Regions from separate parts of the Bradyrhizobium sp. BEA-2-5 genome, predicted to be linked through region 1. Evidence: predicted binding sites of a transcription regulator. Region 1 holds the regulator's gene; the other holds the start of a gene.
The links. The regulator PhoB, encoded in region 1, activates phosphate uptake and scavenging genes when phosphate is short. The targets are predictions, from matches to a motif close to TGTCATNNANCTGTCAT.

Region 1 (7,276 bases):
TTCTTCAGCCTCGGCCTGGACAAGACGATGGCCAACCTGCCGGTGACCATCAACAACTTCGTGCAGAGCCCCTACGCCTACTGGAAGCAACTCGCCTGGAGCGGCGCGCTGCTGATCACATTCACCGTGCTCGCGTTGAATATCGGCGCGCGTATCCTTGGTGCCGAAAGGGCCGCAAAATGACCGAGCTTTCTGTCTCCACGACTGCCGCGGGCCACGTTCCCCAGGTTCCGCTGCCGGAAGCGCCGCCGAAGGTCACCGCGCGCAACCTCAATTTCTACTACGGTGAGCACCATGCGCTGAAGAACATCAATCTGGCGCTGGGCACCAATCGCGTCACGGCCTTCATCGGCCCGTCCGGCTGCGGCAAGTCGACCCTGCTGCGCATCTTCAACCGGATGTACGACCTCTACCCGGGCCAGCGCGCCACCGGCCAGCTGTTGCTCGACCACACCAACATGCTCGACCCCAAGCTCGACCTCAATCTGCTGCGCGCACGGGTCGGCATGGTGTTCCAGAAGCCGACCCCGTTCCCGATGACGATCTACGAGAACATCGCCTTCGGCATCCGCCTCTACGAGAAGATCTCGAAGTCCGAGATGGACGGTCGCGTGGAGAAGGCGCTGCGCGGCGGCGCGCTGTGGAACGAGGTCAAGGACAAGCTCAACGCCTCCGGCCTGTCGCTCTCCGGCGGCCAGCAGCAGCGCCTCTGCATTGCCCGCACCGTCGCGGTGCGGCCCGAGGTGATCCTGTTCGACGAGCCGTGCTCGGCGCTCGACCCGATCTCGACCGCCAAGGTCGAGGAGCTGATCCAGGAATTGTCCGAGAACTACACGATCGCGATCGTCACCCATAACATGCAGCAGGCGGCGCGCGTCTCCGACAAGACCGCCTTCATGTATCTCGGCGAGTTGATCGAGTTCGACGACACCAGCAAGATCTTCACGTCGCCGAGCGACCGGCGCACGCAGGATTACATCACCGGCCGGTTCGGCTGACCGGCGCATGATCCGGAAAAGTGGCAACCGGTTTTCCGATCAGGTCATGCTAAAATTCAGGACACGAAACCATGATCCCCGGGACCATGGTTGAGGGAGACAAGCCATGGGTTCTGAACATACCGCAAAGGCTTTCGATACCGACCTCCAGGAACTCACGCGCCTGGTCGCCGAGATGGGCGGCATCGCCGAGCGCATGATCGTCGATTCCGTCGACGCGCTGATCCGCCGCGACGTCACGCTCGGTCAGCGCGTCGTCGCCGCCGACATCGAGATCGACAATCTGCAGCGCAACATCGAGGAGCGCGCCGTGCTCACCATCGCCCGCCGCCAGCCGATGGCCGTCGATCTGCGCGAGATCGTCGGGGCCATGCGCGTTGCGACCGACCTCGAGCGGATCGGCGATCTCGCCAAGAACATGGGCAAGCGTGTCGCCGCGCTGGAGACCGACTTCCACCCGCTCAAGCTGTTCCGCGGCCTGGAGCACATGACCGACCTCGTGCAGCAGCAGGTCAAGTCGGTGCTGGACGCCTATGCCGCGCACGATCTGCCGGCGGCGATGGCGGTGTGGAAGGGCGACGAGGAAGTCGACGCCATCTGCACCTCGCTGTTCCGCGAACTCCTCACCTACATGATGGAGGATCCGCGCAACATCTCGTTCTGCATCCATCTGATGTTCTGTGCCAAGAACATCGAGCGGATCGGCGACCACGCCACCAACATCGCCGAGACCGTGTTCTACATGATCGAGGGCCAGGCGATCACCGACAAGCGGCCGAAGGGCGACATGACGACCTTCGCCACGACGGTGCCGGGCAGCTGAGGCTTGATCGGCAAGCGCGGAACCGGATTGTCCTTCGACAACTCGTTTCCGCGGGGACTATGCTCAAGGAAGTAAGCGTTTCGGTTTGCGTCTGGGCAACGGATCACCACAGAGAAAGAACTTAAACCGATGAGCGCACGCATTCTGGTAGTCGAAGACGAGGAAGCGCTGACGACGCTGTTGCGCTACAATCTCGATGCGGAAGGCTATGACGTCGAGACGGTGATGCGCGGCGATGATGCCGACACCCGCCTCAAGGAGCACATTCCCGATCTGATCGTGCTCGACTGGATGCTGCCGGGCCTGTCGGGCATCGAGCTGTGCCGGCGGCTGCGCACCCGTCCCGAAACCAAGCAGCTGCCGATCATTATGCTGACCGCGCGCGGCGAGGAAAGCGAGCGGGTGCGGGGACTTGCGACCGGTGCCGACGACTACATCGTCAAGCCGTTCTCGGTGCCGGAGCTGCTGGCCCGCGTGAAGGGCCTGCTCAGGCGCGCCAGCCCCGAGCGGCTCGCCACCGTGCTCGCCTATGGCGATATCGAGCTCGACCGCGACAAGCGCCGCGTGGCGCGTTCGGGCCGGCCGATCGATCTCGGCCCGACCGAATACCGTCTGCTGGAGTTCTTCCTGGAGCATCCCGGCCGCGTGTTCTCGCGCGAGCAGCTGCTCGACAGCGTCTGGGGCCGTGACATCTACATCGACGAGCGCACTGTCGACGTCCACATCGGCCGCCTGCGCAAGCTGCTCAATCTCGGCCGCGAGCAGGATCCGATCCGCACCGTCCGTGGCGCCGGTTATGCGCTGGACGATCGGTTTGCGAAGGCGGAGCCGCAGCCGTAACGGCCACAACTAGTGCGCAATTGCGCACGGGAGCCGGCAACTGTTATGTCGGCTTGGTCTGCAGGTAGGGCTTTCTGTCGCGCATCATGGCGTTGAGGACCGTTAGGAGCTTCCTGGCGACGGCAATGAGAGCGAGCTTGGCTGGTTTGCCGACCTGTCGCAGCCGCGCGTAGAAGGCCTTGAATGGATCGGCCCGACGAACCGCGTTCAGAGCCGCCATATAGAGGGCGTCACGAACGCGCTTTCGGCCGCCGGCGATCTTGCGTTTTCCACGGAAGGCGCCGCTGTCGACGTTGAAGGGGGCAAGGCCCGCGAGCGCGGCGATCTGCTTCGCTCCAACATGTCCAAGTTCCGGCATCTTCGCGATCAGCTGCATGCAAGCCACGGGACCCACGCCCGGCAGTGAGCGCATCAACCGCGCATCGTCCGCGATCTCCGGCTCGGCCTTGGTCAATGCGTTGATATCGGCCTCGATCTCGGCGATCTCGCCGTCGAGAACCTCAATGAGCCGACTGATCCGTTCGGCCATGGCGCGGTCGTCGGCCTCGCTGCGCCGGTTCTTCTCCTGCGCGCGCATGAGAACCAGTTGGTCCCGCCGTTTTGCAAGCCCTGCCAAAGCGTTGCGGGCGGGATTGGCGGCCCGCTCGGTTGCCGGCTGCATGACCCGGCCAAAGGCCGCCAGCATCCGTGCATCGATCGGATCGGTTTTGGCAAGTTGGCCGCTGGCCCGCGCAAAATCGCGAGCTCGAGCCGGATTGATCCGAGCGAAGCGGACACCGGCCTGGCTTAGGGCCTCGCGAAGCGCGAGGTCATAGGCGCCCGTGGCCTCGAAGACGACCAGCGCATCGCATCGCCAACGCGCCACCTGCTGTGTGATGGCCTGTGCCGCGTTGGCGATGCGCCTGGACACGCCGTCAGCTTCATCAAAGATATCGAGATGCTTCTTGGAGACGTCGATTCCGACATAACGAGGGGGTATGATCACGGTGCCTGTCCCTGTGATGCGAGGTCTGTTGGCGCAGCCTCGTGCAACTGTTCAGGTTGGTAATGGAACGGGCGGGAGGCCGAGCCGGCTCACGGCGTCAAGCGCCAAGGACCCAACGGCTTCCCGCCCAACCCATCCTGACAGACTTCCAAGACACAGGGACCCATAACCACGAATGGGCGTTGTTAGAGAGCCGTCTGGCCGCTTGCCGATTGCGCCGGCCGCGGCGTATGGGTCCCGGCATGCGCCGGGACGACGCTGGGCATATAGCCGAGCTACGTCACACAAAAAAATCCCCGCTTTCGCGGGGATTTGTTTTTGAGTTCTTCCGACGTTTTCCCGAGTGCTCACTTGATCTGCGGTTTCGCCGACGGCCGGCGGCGATCGGCGGCGGGCTGGTAGGCCACGCGCGAATGCTGGGCGCAGTAGGGCAGGCCGGAGAGCGCCTTGCCGCCGCAGAAGAAGAAATCCGGGCTCGATGGATCGCCGACCGGCCAGTGGCAGGTCGCCTCGTTCAGCTCCAGCAGTGACAGCCGCTGGCTCATCGGCACCACGTTGTCGTAGGTGACGGGTTCGGCCTCGACCTCGACCTCGAAGGCCTGCGCCAGCGCGGTGTTGCCGCGGGCAACGGGGCGGGTCACCCGCATCATGTGCTGCGCGGGGCGCGCCTTGCGCGGCCGGGGCGCTGCCGACGAAGGGCTCTTGGCGCGGCCGGACAAGCCGAGCCGGTGCACTTTGCCGATCACGGCATTGCGGGTCACATTGCCGAGCTCCGCCGCGATCTGGCTGGCCGAAAGTCCGGCCTCCCAGAGCTTTTTCAGCTGCTCGACGCGATCATCGGACCAGGTCAAAACCGTCATTGCATTCTTCCCTTCGCGTAGCGCCGGCCAATCGTTGGAGCGGCGCTGCGAGCCAATCTGGACAAATATCCCTGCGGCCAGAATCCCTTAGCCCTCGCCGGGCACGGTGTTGCGCCCGAACGTTTACGCGAGACACGAAGGCTACTTAGAGGGTCCAGTACCGCTGCACGAGATGTCGTATCTGACAGTCCAAACGCTACAATATGGCGTGACTCCCGCGCAAGAGTCCGCCGACTCGCGTCCACATGTTCCCACACAGTTAAGCAGTTCGATGAGGGTTTTCCACCGCACCGGAATGCTCCGGATTGCGCTCGTTTCGCATTGCAGGAAGGCCACTTCGTGGCGATTGACACTTACTGACCGCAGCATAGAATGCCCGCCACGTGCCGCCCGCAAAGGCGGCCGTTTTGTTTTCCGAAGCTGGCCGTTGCTGCGCTGGCGTCAAGGCGCGCGGCAATTGTCGGCTTCAAACCGTCAGTGATCGCCATGACCAACGCTGCCACGTCGCATCTGCTCCCCGTCTTCGCCAGGGTCGATCTCGGCTTCGAGCGCGGTGAGGGCGCCTGGCTGATCGCGACCAATGGCGATCGCTATCTCGATTTCACTTCCGGCGTGGCGGTGAATGCGCTCGGCCATGCGCATCCCACGCTGGTCAAGGCGTTGCAGGAGCAGGCGACGAAGCTCTGGCACATGTCGAACCTGTTCCAGAGCCCGGACGGCGAGAAGCTCGCGGCGCGTCTGTGCAATGAAAGTTTTGCCGACTTCGTATTCTTCTGCAATTCCGGTGCCGAGGCGCTGGAAGGCGTGATCAAGCTGGTGCGCCACCATCACTTCTCCAAGGGGCATCCTGAGCGCTATCGCTTGATCACATTCGAGGGCGCCTTCCATGGCCGCACGCTGGCGACGCTGGCCGCCACCGGTTCTGCAAAATATCTCGAGGGCTTCGGTCCGCCGATGGACGGCTTCGACCAGGTGCCACATGGCGACCTGGAAGCCGTGAAGAAGGCGATCGGCCCGAACACCGCCGGTATCCTGATCGAACCGATCCAGGGCGAGGGAGGCGTGCGTTCGGCACCGCCGGCGTTCCTCAAGGCGTTGCGCCAGCTTTGCGACGAGAAGGGCCTGCTGCTCGCCTTCGACGAGGTGCAGACCGGCATGGGCCGCACCGGCGAACTCTTTGCCTACAAGCGCACCGGCGTCGTGCCCGACGTGATGTCGCTTGCGAAGGCGCTCGGCGGCGGTTTCCCGATCGGCGCGGTGCTCGCCACCGCTGACGCTGCGCGCGGCATGGGGCCGGGCTCGCACGGTTCGACCTTCGGCGGCAATCCGCTCGCGATCTCGGCTGCGAACGCCGTGCTCGACGTCATGCTCAAGCCCGGCTTCTTCGATCACGTGCAGAAAATGTCGCTGTTGCTGAAGCAGAAGCTCGCCTCCGTGATCGATCGCCATCACGATGTCGTCAGCGAGGTGCGCGGCGAGGGGCTCCTGATCGGCATCAAGGCCGTGGTGCCCTCGGGCGATCTCGTCGCGGCGCTGCGCGCCGAAAAATTGCTCACCGTCGGAGCCGGCGACAATGTCGTGCGCTTCCTGCCGCCCTTGATCGTGACCGAGGCCGAGATCGATACGTCGATCACCGCGCTCGAGCGCGCCTGCGCGACATTGTCGGCGGCGCAGCCGAAGAAGGCGGCTGGATGATGAGCAAGCCGGTCCGTCACTTCCTCGACATCAACGAGCTGCCGCTCGGCGAGCTGCGCAACATGCTGTCCGCCGGAGCCGCCATGAAGGCGAAGCAGAAGGCGCACCAGCCGGTCAGGCCGCTCGAAGGCAAGACGCTGGCGATGATCTTCGAGCGGCCCTCGACGCGGACGCGGGTGTCGTTCGATGTCGCCATGCGCCAGCTCGGCGGCGAGCCCATCATGCTCACCGGCGCCGAGATGCAGCTCGGTCGCGGCGAGACCATCGCCGACACCGCGCGGGTGCTGTCGCGCTATGTCGATGCCATCATGATCCGCATCCTCAATCACGAGGCGCTGCTGGAACTTGCGGCCTATGCGACCGTGCCCGTGATCAACGGCCTGACGCGGCGGTCGCATCCCTGCCAGGTGATGGCCGACCTCATGACCTATGAGGAGCATCGCGGCCCGATCGAGGGCAAGACGGTGGCCTGGACCGGCGACGACAACAACGTGCTGGCGTCCTGGGCGCATGCCGCCGAGCGCTTCAAATTCCAGCTCAACGTCGCAACACCCCCGGAGCTCGCGCCGAAGAAGGCAATGCGCGACTGGATCAAGACGTCAGGGGCGCCGATCGTGCTCGGCACCGATCCGGAAGCCGCCGTGCGCGGCGCCGATTGCGTCGTCACCGACACCTGGGTGTCGATGGGCGACAAGGAGGGCGAGCACCGCCACAACGTGCTCAAGCCCTATCAGGTCAATGCCAAGCTGATGTCGCTGGCCAAGCCCGATGCGCTGTTCATGCACTGCCTGCCGGCCCATCGCGGCGAGGAGGTCACGGATGACGTGATCGACGGTCCGCAATCGGTCGTTTTCGACGAGGCCGAGAACCGCCTGCATGCGCAGAAGGGCATTCTGGCCTGGTGCTTCGACGCGGTCGCGTAGCGCCCATTCAATGCTGTCGTCCCGGCGAAGGGCGGGACCCACAACCACCGATGTAAATTTTGCGAAAGCTGGAGCCCCAGCTGAATGCAGCAACTCACATTGGTGGTTATGGGTCCCTGCTTTCGCAGTGACGACGGATAGATCCGTTCTGC
Region 2 (7,276 bases), 1.5 Mb from region 1:
GCTCGAATTCGCCCGTACCGTGCCGAGCATCGTGTTCGCGTTGATCTTCGTCATCGCCTTCGGTCTGGGACCGATGGCGGGCGTGCTGGCGATTGCCATCCATTCGACCGGCGCGCTCGGCAAACAGTTCTCCGAGATCGTCGAGAATGCCGACATGAGGCCGGTCGAAGGCGTGCGCTCGACCGGGGCAAGCTGGCTGTCCTGCATGCGCTTTGCCGTGCTGCCTCAGGTGATCGCGGGCTATGTCAGCTACGCGCTGCTGCGCTTCGAGATCAATGTGCGAGAAGCCTCGGTGATGGGCTTTGTCGGGGCCGGCGGCATCGGGATGGAGCTGATTGTTGCGATCCGCAAGTTCTACTATTCCGACGTCAGCGCGATCCTCCTGACCATCATCGTCACGGTCTTCCTCATCGACATCGGCACCGGCTGGCTGCGTGGCCGCCTGTTCGGCAAGGAGACCCGTCGATGAGCCAGATGCCGAGGCCGGACACCACGGAACTGCGCGCGAAGTACCCCGGCGTCTTCGAACGTCCCGCATCGGCACGGCTGGCGATGCCGGCCATGATCGCGGCGGCGCTCGCGATCTTCGTGTTCGGCCTGGTCGATCTCGACTTCTCGCCGTCCAGGCTGATCGCGGGCCTCGGCCAGCTCGGCTGGATCACCATGCTGATGCTTCCGCCGAATCCGGGCTCGTCGTTTCCGCTCTACATGCAGGCGCTCGGCGAGACGCTGTCGATCGCGGTGCTCGGCACCACGCTTGCCGCGGTTTTGGCGCTGCCGGTCAGCCTGCTGGCGGCGCGCAACATCATCCCCTCGAACCTGATTCGCTTCCCGGTCCGGCGCTTCCTCGATTCGATTCGCGGCGTCGATACGCTGATCTGGGCGCTGGTCTGGATCAACGTGGTCGGGCTCGGGCCGTTTGCCGGGGTGCTGGCGATCGCGGTGTCGGATTTCGGTGCGTTCGGCAAACTGTTCTCGGAGGCGATAGAGGGCGCCGACCAGAAGGAGGTCGAGGGCATCCGCGCCTCCGGCGGCAGTGCCCTGCACGAGATCCGCTTCGGCCTGATGCCGCAGGTGCTGCCCGTCATCGCCGGCCAGGTGCTCTACTACATCGAATCCAACACGCGCTCGGCCACCATCATCGGCATCGTCGGCGCCGGCGGCATCGGCCTCCAGCTCGCCGAGCAGATCCGCGTGCTGGAATGGCAGAAGGTCTCGTTCCTGATCCTGATGATCCTGGTTGCGGTGGCCGCGATCGATTTCATCTCGGGCAAGCTGCGCTTTGCGATCATCGGGCAGCGTGCGGTGGTGTAGCTTCTTCTTCGCCTCTCCCCGCGTGCGGGGAGAGGCCGGAATTTTCGCGCAAGCAAATTCCGGGTGAGGGGGACTCTCCGGGGACTCACAGCTTCCGGATTCGCGGAGACAGGCCCCTCACCCCCACGCTCTCCCCGCCAGAGCGGGGCGAGGGAGAAGTGCTCAGTCGTCAACCATTCTCGACCAGAAACTCCACGCGCTCGGCGGCGAAGCGCGAGCGCTTGGTCACCAGCGGCTGGTCCAGCATGTCGACGTCGGTTGCGTCGACCACCAGCACCGGCCGTCCCAGCGGCAGGTCGAGCCGCGCGGCGTCGGTCGCATCGACGATCGCCGCGGTGATCCGGGTCGAGGCGCGGTGGTAGTCCTTGACGCCGTAATGGCCGAGCAGCTTCGTCATCGAGCGGACGTTGGCGAATACGCTGCCGGCGTCCGGAAACCGTTCCGCCGACAGCCAGGTGGTGGACACGCAGATCGGCGTGCGGTCGGCGAGGCGGATCGCCTCGATCCGCATCAAAGGCGCGCCGGTCTTCAGTCCCAGCTCCCGCGCGAGCTCGCGATTGGCGGTGTCGCTGCTCGCATCGATCAACTGGCCGCGCGGCTCGTGGCCGCCCGCACCGACGATCTCGGAAAAACGCGTGCGCGAGCGCAGCGGATAGGCGAGCTTCTGCGCCTCGACATAGGTTCCGCTGCCGCGCTCGGCCCGCACCAGGCCGCGCTCGGCGAGCGCCGCCAGCGCGCGCCGCACGGTGTGGCGGTTGACGCGATAGGTTTCGGCGATCTCCATCTCGCCCGGCAGCTTGTCGCCGGCCGCAAAGCGGCCGTCGGCGATGCCGCGTTCGATGCCGTCGGCAACCTGCCGCCACAAGGCAACGCCGGAACTTTCCTGCATGCTCATGGCGCGGTGATACCAGAAATCTTTGGTTTGTCACGAAACAGTCATGGCGCTCCGCTATCAAGTTGTCTAGTATCATAGACAACTTGATGCAAGCAAAGTTGCCCAAAGGTTTGCCCATGAGTTCGACCGGACCAAACAGCAAACAGCTCCAGCGCAAGGCCGCGATGACGGTGCTGGCGCACGCCGCCGCTGCGGACATCGCCGGCAGGCTGGCAGCGATCGCGGTGCCCGCGCATGAGAACCTGCGCGAGCCCGAAAACGGCCTCGTCATGCTGCGCGGCCGGGTCGGCGGCGACGGCGCGCCGTTCAATCTCGGCGAGGCGACGGTGTCGCGTGCCGCGGTGCGGCTTGCGAGCGGCGAGGTTGGGTTCGGCTACACGCTCGGCCGCGACGCGCGGAAGGCGCAGATGATCGCGCTGTGCGACGCCATGGTGCAGTCGGCGGAGTTGTCCGGCGAGGTGGAGGCCAAGGTGATCGCGCCGCTGCGCGTCGCCATGAACGCCGAACGCGGCCGCAAGGCAGCGGAAACCGCCGCGACGAAGGTTGATTTCTACACCATGGTGCGCGGTGAGGGCTGAGATCATGACCACGATTGCGGAACTGCCGCCGGGCTTTGCCGACAAGGTGCTGTCGGCGCAATCGACCTTTCGCTCCGTCATGGACGCCATGGCGCGGCCGGGCAGCGTGCAGCGCGTCGCCGCGAGCGTGGGAACACCAGCCGGCATGATGCGTGGCTCGGCCGCGATCGCGCTGACGCTGTTCGATCACGACACGCCGATCTGGCTCGACGCCGCGATGTCGGCGACGCCGGACGTCGCCCGCTGGCTGAAGTTTCACGCCAGCGCGCCGGTGGTCTCCGATTCCTCGATCGCGAGCTTCGCTTTGATCGGCGATGCCGCGAGCCTGCCGGCGCTCGATTGCTTTGCGTTCGGCAGCAGCGAGTATCCTGACCGCTCGACCACGCTGATCCTGCAGGTCGACAGCCTATCGCAGGGGCCGGCCTTCGAGCTGAAAGGACCCGGCATCGACGGCAGCGCCGTGCTGCAGGCGATGCTCAAGCCGCGCGACCTGTTCCAGCGGCTTGTGATCAACGAAGCCCTGTTCCCGCGCGGCATCGATGTCGTGCTGGTCCATGACGATGCCATTGTGGCGATCCCGCGCACCACGCGGCTGATCGCAAGCGGAGTGTAAGCGATGTATGTCGCAGTCAAGGGCGGTGAACGCGCCATCGAGAACGCCCATCGCCTGCTCGCGCATAAGCGGCGCGGCGACCGCGACGTGCCCGAGGTGACGCTGGCACAGATCTCGGAGCAGCTCGGCCTCGCCGTCGACCGCGTCATGAGCGAAGGCTCGCTCTACGATCGCGAGCTCGCGGCGCTGGCGATCAAGCAGGCGCGCGGCGATCTGATCGAGGCGATCTTCCTGGTTCGCGCCTTCCGCGCCACCCTGCCGCGCTTCGGCGCCAGCGAGCCGGTCGACACCGGCGCCATGCGGGTGCAACGGCGTGTGTCCTCGACCTTCAAGGACATTCCCGGCGGGCAGATCCTCGGACCGACCTTCGACTATACCCATCGCCTGCTCGACCCGCAGCTCGCGGAAGGCTTTGTGCCGGAGCAGCCGGCAACCGCGGACGCCTCGCAGGCCGCCACGCCGCGGGTCACCGACATTCTCGGCCGCGATGGCCTGATCGAATCCTCACCGCAGGCAGATAGCAACACGCCGGTCGGCGATCTCACCCGCGAGCCGCTGAACTTCCCGGCGGATCGCGACCTGCGCCTGCAGAACCTGGCGCGCGGCGACGAAGGCTTCCTGCTGGCGATGGGCTATTCCACCCAGCGCGGCTATGGCCGCAACCATCCCTTCGCCGGCGAGATCCGCTTCGGCGAGGTCGAGGTCGAATTCATCGCGGAAGACGCCGGCTTCGCCGTGCCGCTCGGCTCGATCGAGCTGACCGAGTGCCAGATGGTCAACCAGTTCAAGGGTTCTGCGACCGAAGCGCCGTGCTTCACTCGCGGCTACGGCCTTGCCTTCGGCCAGAGCGAGCGCAAGACCATGTCGATGGCGCTGGTCGATCGCGCACTGCGTGCCCGCGAGCTCGGCGAGGAGGCACTCGCACCCGCGCAGGACGAGGAGTTCGTGATGTCGCATTCGGACAACGTCCAGGCGACAGGCTTCGTCGAGCATCTGAAGCTGCCGCATTATGTGGATTTCCAGTCCGAGCTCGGCCTGCTGCGCAAGCTGCGGCAGGAGTTCGCGGATGCCAATGCGCCTGATGCCATGAAGGAAGCCGCGGAATGAACGCGCCCGCCTACAATTTCGCCTATCTCGACGAGCAGACCAAGCGGATGATCCGCCGTGCGATCCTGAAGGCGATCGCCATTCCCGGCTACCAGGTGCCGTTCGCCAGCCGCGAGATGCCGATGCCCTATGGCTGGGGCACCGGCGGCGTGCAGGTCACCGCCGCGATCCTCGGTCCCCAAGACGTGCTCAAGGTGATCGACCAGGGCTCCGACGACACCACCAACGCGATCTCGATCCGAAAGTTCTTCGCCAAGACCGCCGGCGTTGCGACGACGACCGCGACGGCGGAGGCGACGGTGATCCAGACCCGTCACCGCATCCCGGAGACGGCGCTCAGGGAAAACCAGGTGCTGGTCTATCAGGTGCCGATCCCTGAGCCGTTGCGTTTCCTCGAGCCGCGCGAGACCGAGACGCGGCGCATGCACGCGCTCGCCGAGTACGGCCTGATGCACGTGAAGCTCTACGAGGACATTGCCCGCTTCGGCCATATCGCGACCGCCTACGCCTATCCGGTGAAGGTGAACGCGCGCTACGTGATGGATCCGTCCCCGACGCCGAAGTTCGACAATCCCAAGATGGACAATTCTCCCGCGCTGCAATTGTTCGGCGCCGGCCGCGAGAAGCGCATCTACGCGATCCCGCCCTATACGCAGGTGGTCTCGCTCGATTTCGAGGATCACCCGTTCGAGCCCTACCGTTTCAACGCGCCCTGCGCGCTCTGCGGCGCGGAAAATTCCTATCTCGATGAGATCGTCACCGACGACAGGGGCGGGCGGATGTTCGTCTGCTCGGACACCGATTATTGCGAGGGCCGCCAGGCCGCCGGCCATCACGGCACCGAGAGCGCAGCGCCGCACAAGGAGAAGGCGCATGTCTGAGCTCTCGAGCCTCGAGAACGACGAGCCGCTGCTGCTGGCCGAGGGGCTTGCCAAGAATTACGGCCGGCTGGCGGCCTGCCGCGACGTCTCCTTCGCGCTCTATCCCGGCGAGGTGCTGGCGATCGTCGGCGAGTCCGGCTCGGGCAAGTCGACGCTTCTGCAGATGCTGTCGGGCCAGCTGGCACCGAGCGCCGGCCATGTGTCCTACCGGATGCGCGACGGCGTGCTGCGCAATCTCGCTGAACTCGGTGAAGCCGAGCGGCGCTTCCTGTTCCGCACCGATTGGGGTTTTGTGCACCAGGACCCCGCGCAGGGTCTGCGCATGGCGGTCTCGGCCGGTGCCAATGTCGGCGAGCGGCTGATGGCGGTGGGGTGGAACCACTACGGCCGCATCCGCGAGACCGCGTCGACCTGGCTGGAGCGGGTCGAGATCGATACCGGCCGCATCGACGACGCGCCGAAGACCTATTCCGGCGGCATGCGGCAGCGTCTTCAGATCGCCCGCAACCTCGTCACCGAGCCGCGGCTGGTGTTCATGGACGAGCCGACCGGCGGCCTCGACGTGTCGGTGCAGGCGCGCCTGCTCGATCTCGTGCGCAGTCTCGTCGCCGAGCTGCATCTCGCTGTCATCATCGTCACCCACGATCTCGCGGTCGCGCGCCTCCTGTCGCATCGCGTGATGGTGATGAAGGGCGGCCGCGTCATCGAGACCGGTCTCACCGACCAGGTGCTCGACGATCCCCGCGAACCCTATACGCAACTCCTCGTCTCCTCGATTCTCCCGCCATGAGCTTTTCGATGACCGCCATGATCGACGTTGCCGATGCCCAGAAGACCTTTACGATGCACTTGCAAGGCGGCATCGAGCTGCCGGTGGTGCGCGGCGTGACGTTCCACGTCAATCCCGGCGAGTGCGTCGTGCTGTCGGGGCCGTCGGGAGCCGGCAAATCGTCGATCCTGAAGATGATCTTCGGCAACTACCGTTGCGATAGCGGCCGCATCGGCATCCGCCATCGCGGCGCGGTGATCGATCTCGCCGCCGCCGAGCCGCGGCAGGTGCTCAACATCCGCCGCTCCACGATCGGCTATGTCAGCCAGTTTTTGCGCGCTGTGCCGCGCGTTGCCACCATCGACGTCGTCGCCGAGCCGTTGATCGTCAACGGCGTGGCGCGCGAGGAGGCCCGCGCGCGCGCCGGCGAGCTGCTGCATCGTCTCAACATCCCCGAGCGGCTCTGGCAGCTGCCGCCCGCGACCTTCTCCGGCGGCGAGCAGCAGCGCGTCAACATCGCGCGCGGCTTCATCTCGGACCTGCCGATCCTGCTGCTGGACGAGCCCACCGCCTCGCTCGATGCCGCCAATCGCGCCGTCGTCGTCGAACTGGTCGCTGAAAAGAAGCGTCAGGGCGTCGCCATGGTCGCTATTGTCCATGACGACGAAATCCGTCATCTGATTGCGGACCGTATCGTCGACGTGACCTCGTTCGCGGCTGCTGCCTGAAGGACCGTTTGAAATGACCGCCAAGCAAGACACCATCATCGGCAACGCCCGGCTGGTCCTCGCCGATCGCGTGATCGAGCAGGGCTGGGTCGCGATCGCTGATGGCAGGATCGCCGAGATCGGCGAGGGCAGGGCGCCTGTGGGTGCCGAGGACGCGGGCGGCGACCTGATCATGCCCGGCCTGATCGAGCTCCACACCGACCACCTCGAAGCGCACTACGTGCCGCGGCCGAAGGTGTTCTGGAATCCGGTCGCCGCCGTCATCTCCTATGACGGCCAGCTCGCGACCTCGGGCATTACCACCGTGTTCGATTCGCTCCGGGTCTGGCGCGAGGACGGCGCCGAGGAAGTCGACGGCCGCGCCGGCGTGCTCGCCGCCGCGATCACGACT

Region 2: the regulator PhoB is predicted to act here: its motif matches at 2,238-2,254, upstream of phnF (phosphonate metabolism transcriptional regulator PhnF).

Annotation. Positions count from the first base shown of each region.
Region 1 is NZ_CP136629.1:983,942-991,217, forward strand. It holds gene pstA (phosphate ABC transporter permease PstA) at 1-183, shown strand, start outside; gene pstB (phosphate ABC transporter ATP-binding protein PstB) at 180-998, shown strand; gene phoU (phosphate signaling complex protein PhoU) at 1,105-1,821, shown strand; gene phoB (phosphate regulon transcriptional regulator PhoB) at 1,951-2,661, shown strand; gene RX327_RS04485 (IS110 family transposase) at 2,705-3,646, opposite strand; gene RX327_RS04490 (GcrA family cell cycle regulator) at 3,994-4,506, opposite strand; gene RX327_RS04495 (aspartate aminotransferase family protein) at 4,993-6,201, shown strand; gene argF (ornithine carbamoyltransferase) at 6,201-7,124, shown strand.
Region 2 is NZ_CP136629.1:2,478,930-2,486,205, forward strand. It holds gene phnE (phosphonate ABC transporter, permease protein PhnE) at 1-469, shown strand, start outside; gene phnE (phosphonate ABC transporter, permease protein PhnE) at 466-1,314, shown strand; gene phnF (phosphonate metabolism transcriptional regulator PhnF) at 1,484-2,209, opposite strand; gene phnG (phosphonate C-P lyase system protein PhnG) at 2,326-2,787, shown strand; gene phnH (phosphonate C-P lyase system protein PhnH) at 2,792-3,400, shown strand; gene RX327_RS11620 (carbon-phosphorus lyase complex subunit PhnI) at 3,404-4,507, shown strand; gene RX327_RS11625 (alpha-D-ribose 1-methylphosphonate 5-phosphate C-P-lyase PhnJ) at 4,504-5,388, shown strand; gene phnK (phosphonate C-P lyase system protein PhnK) at 5,381-6,178, shown strand; gene phnL (phosphonate C-P lyase system protein PhnL) at 6,187-6,885, shown strand; gene RX327_RS11640 (alpha-D-ribose 1-methylphosphonate 5-triphosphate diphosphatase) at 6,899-7,276, shown strand, end outside.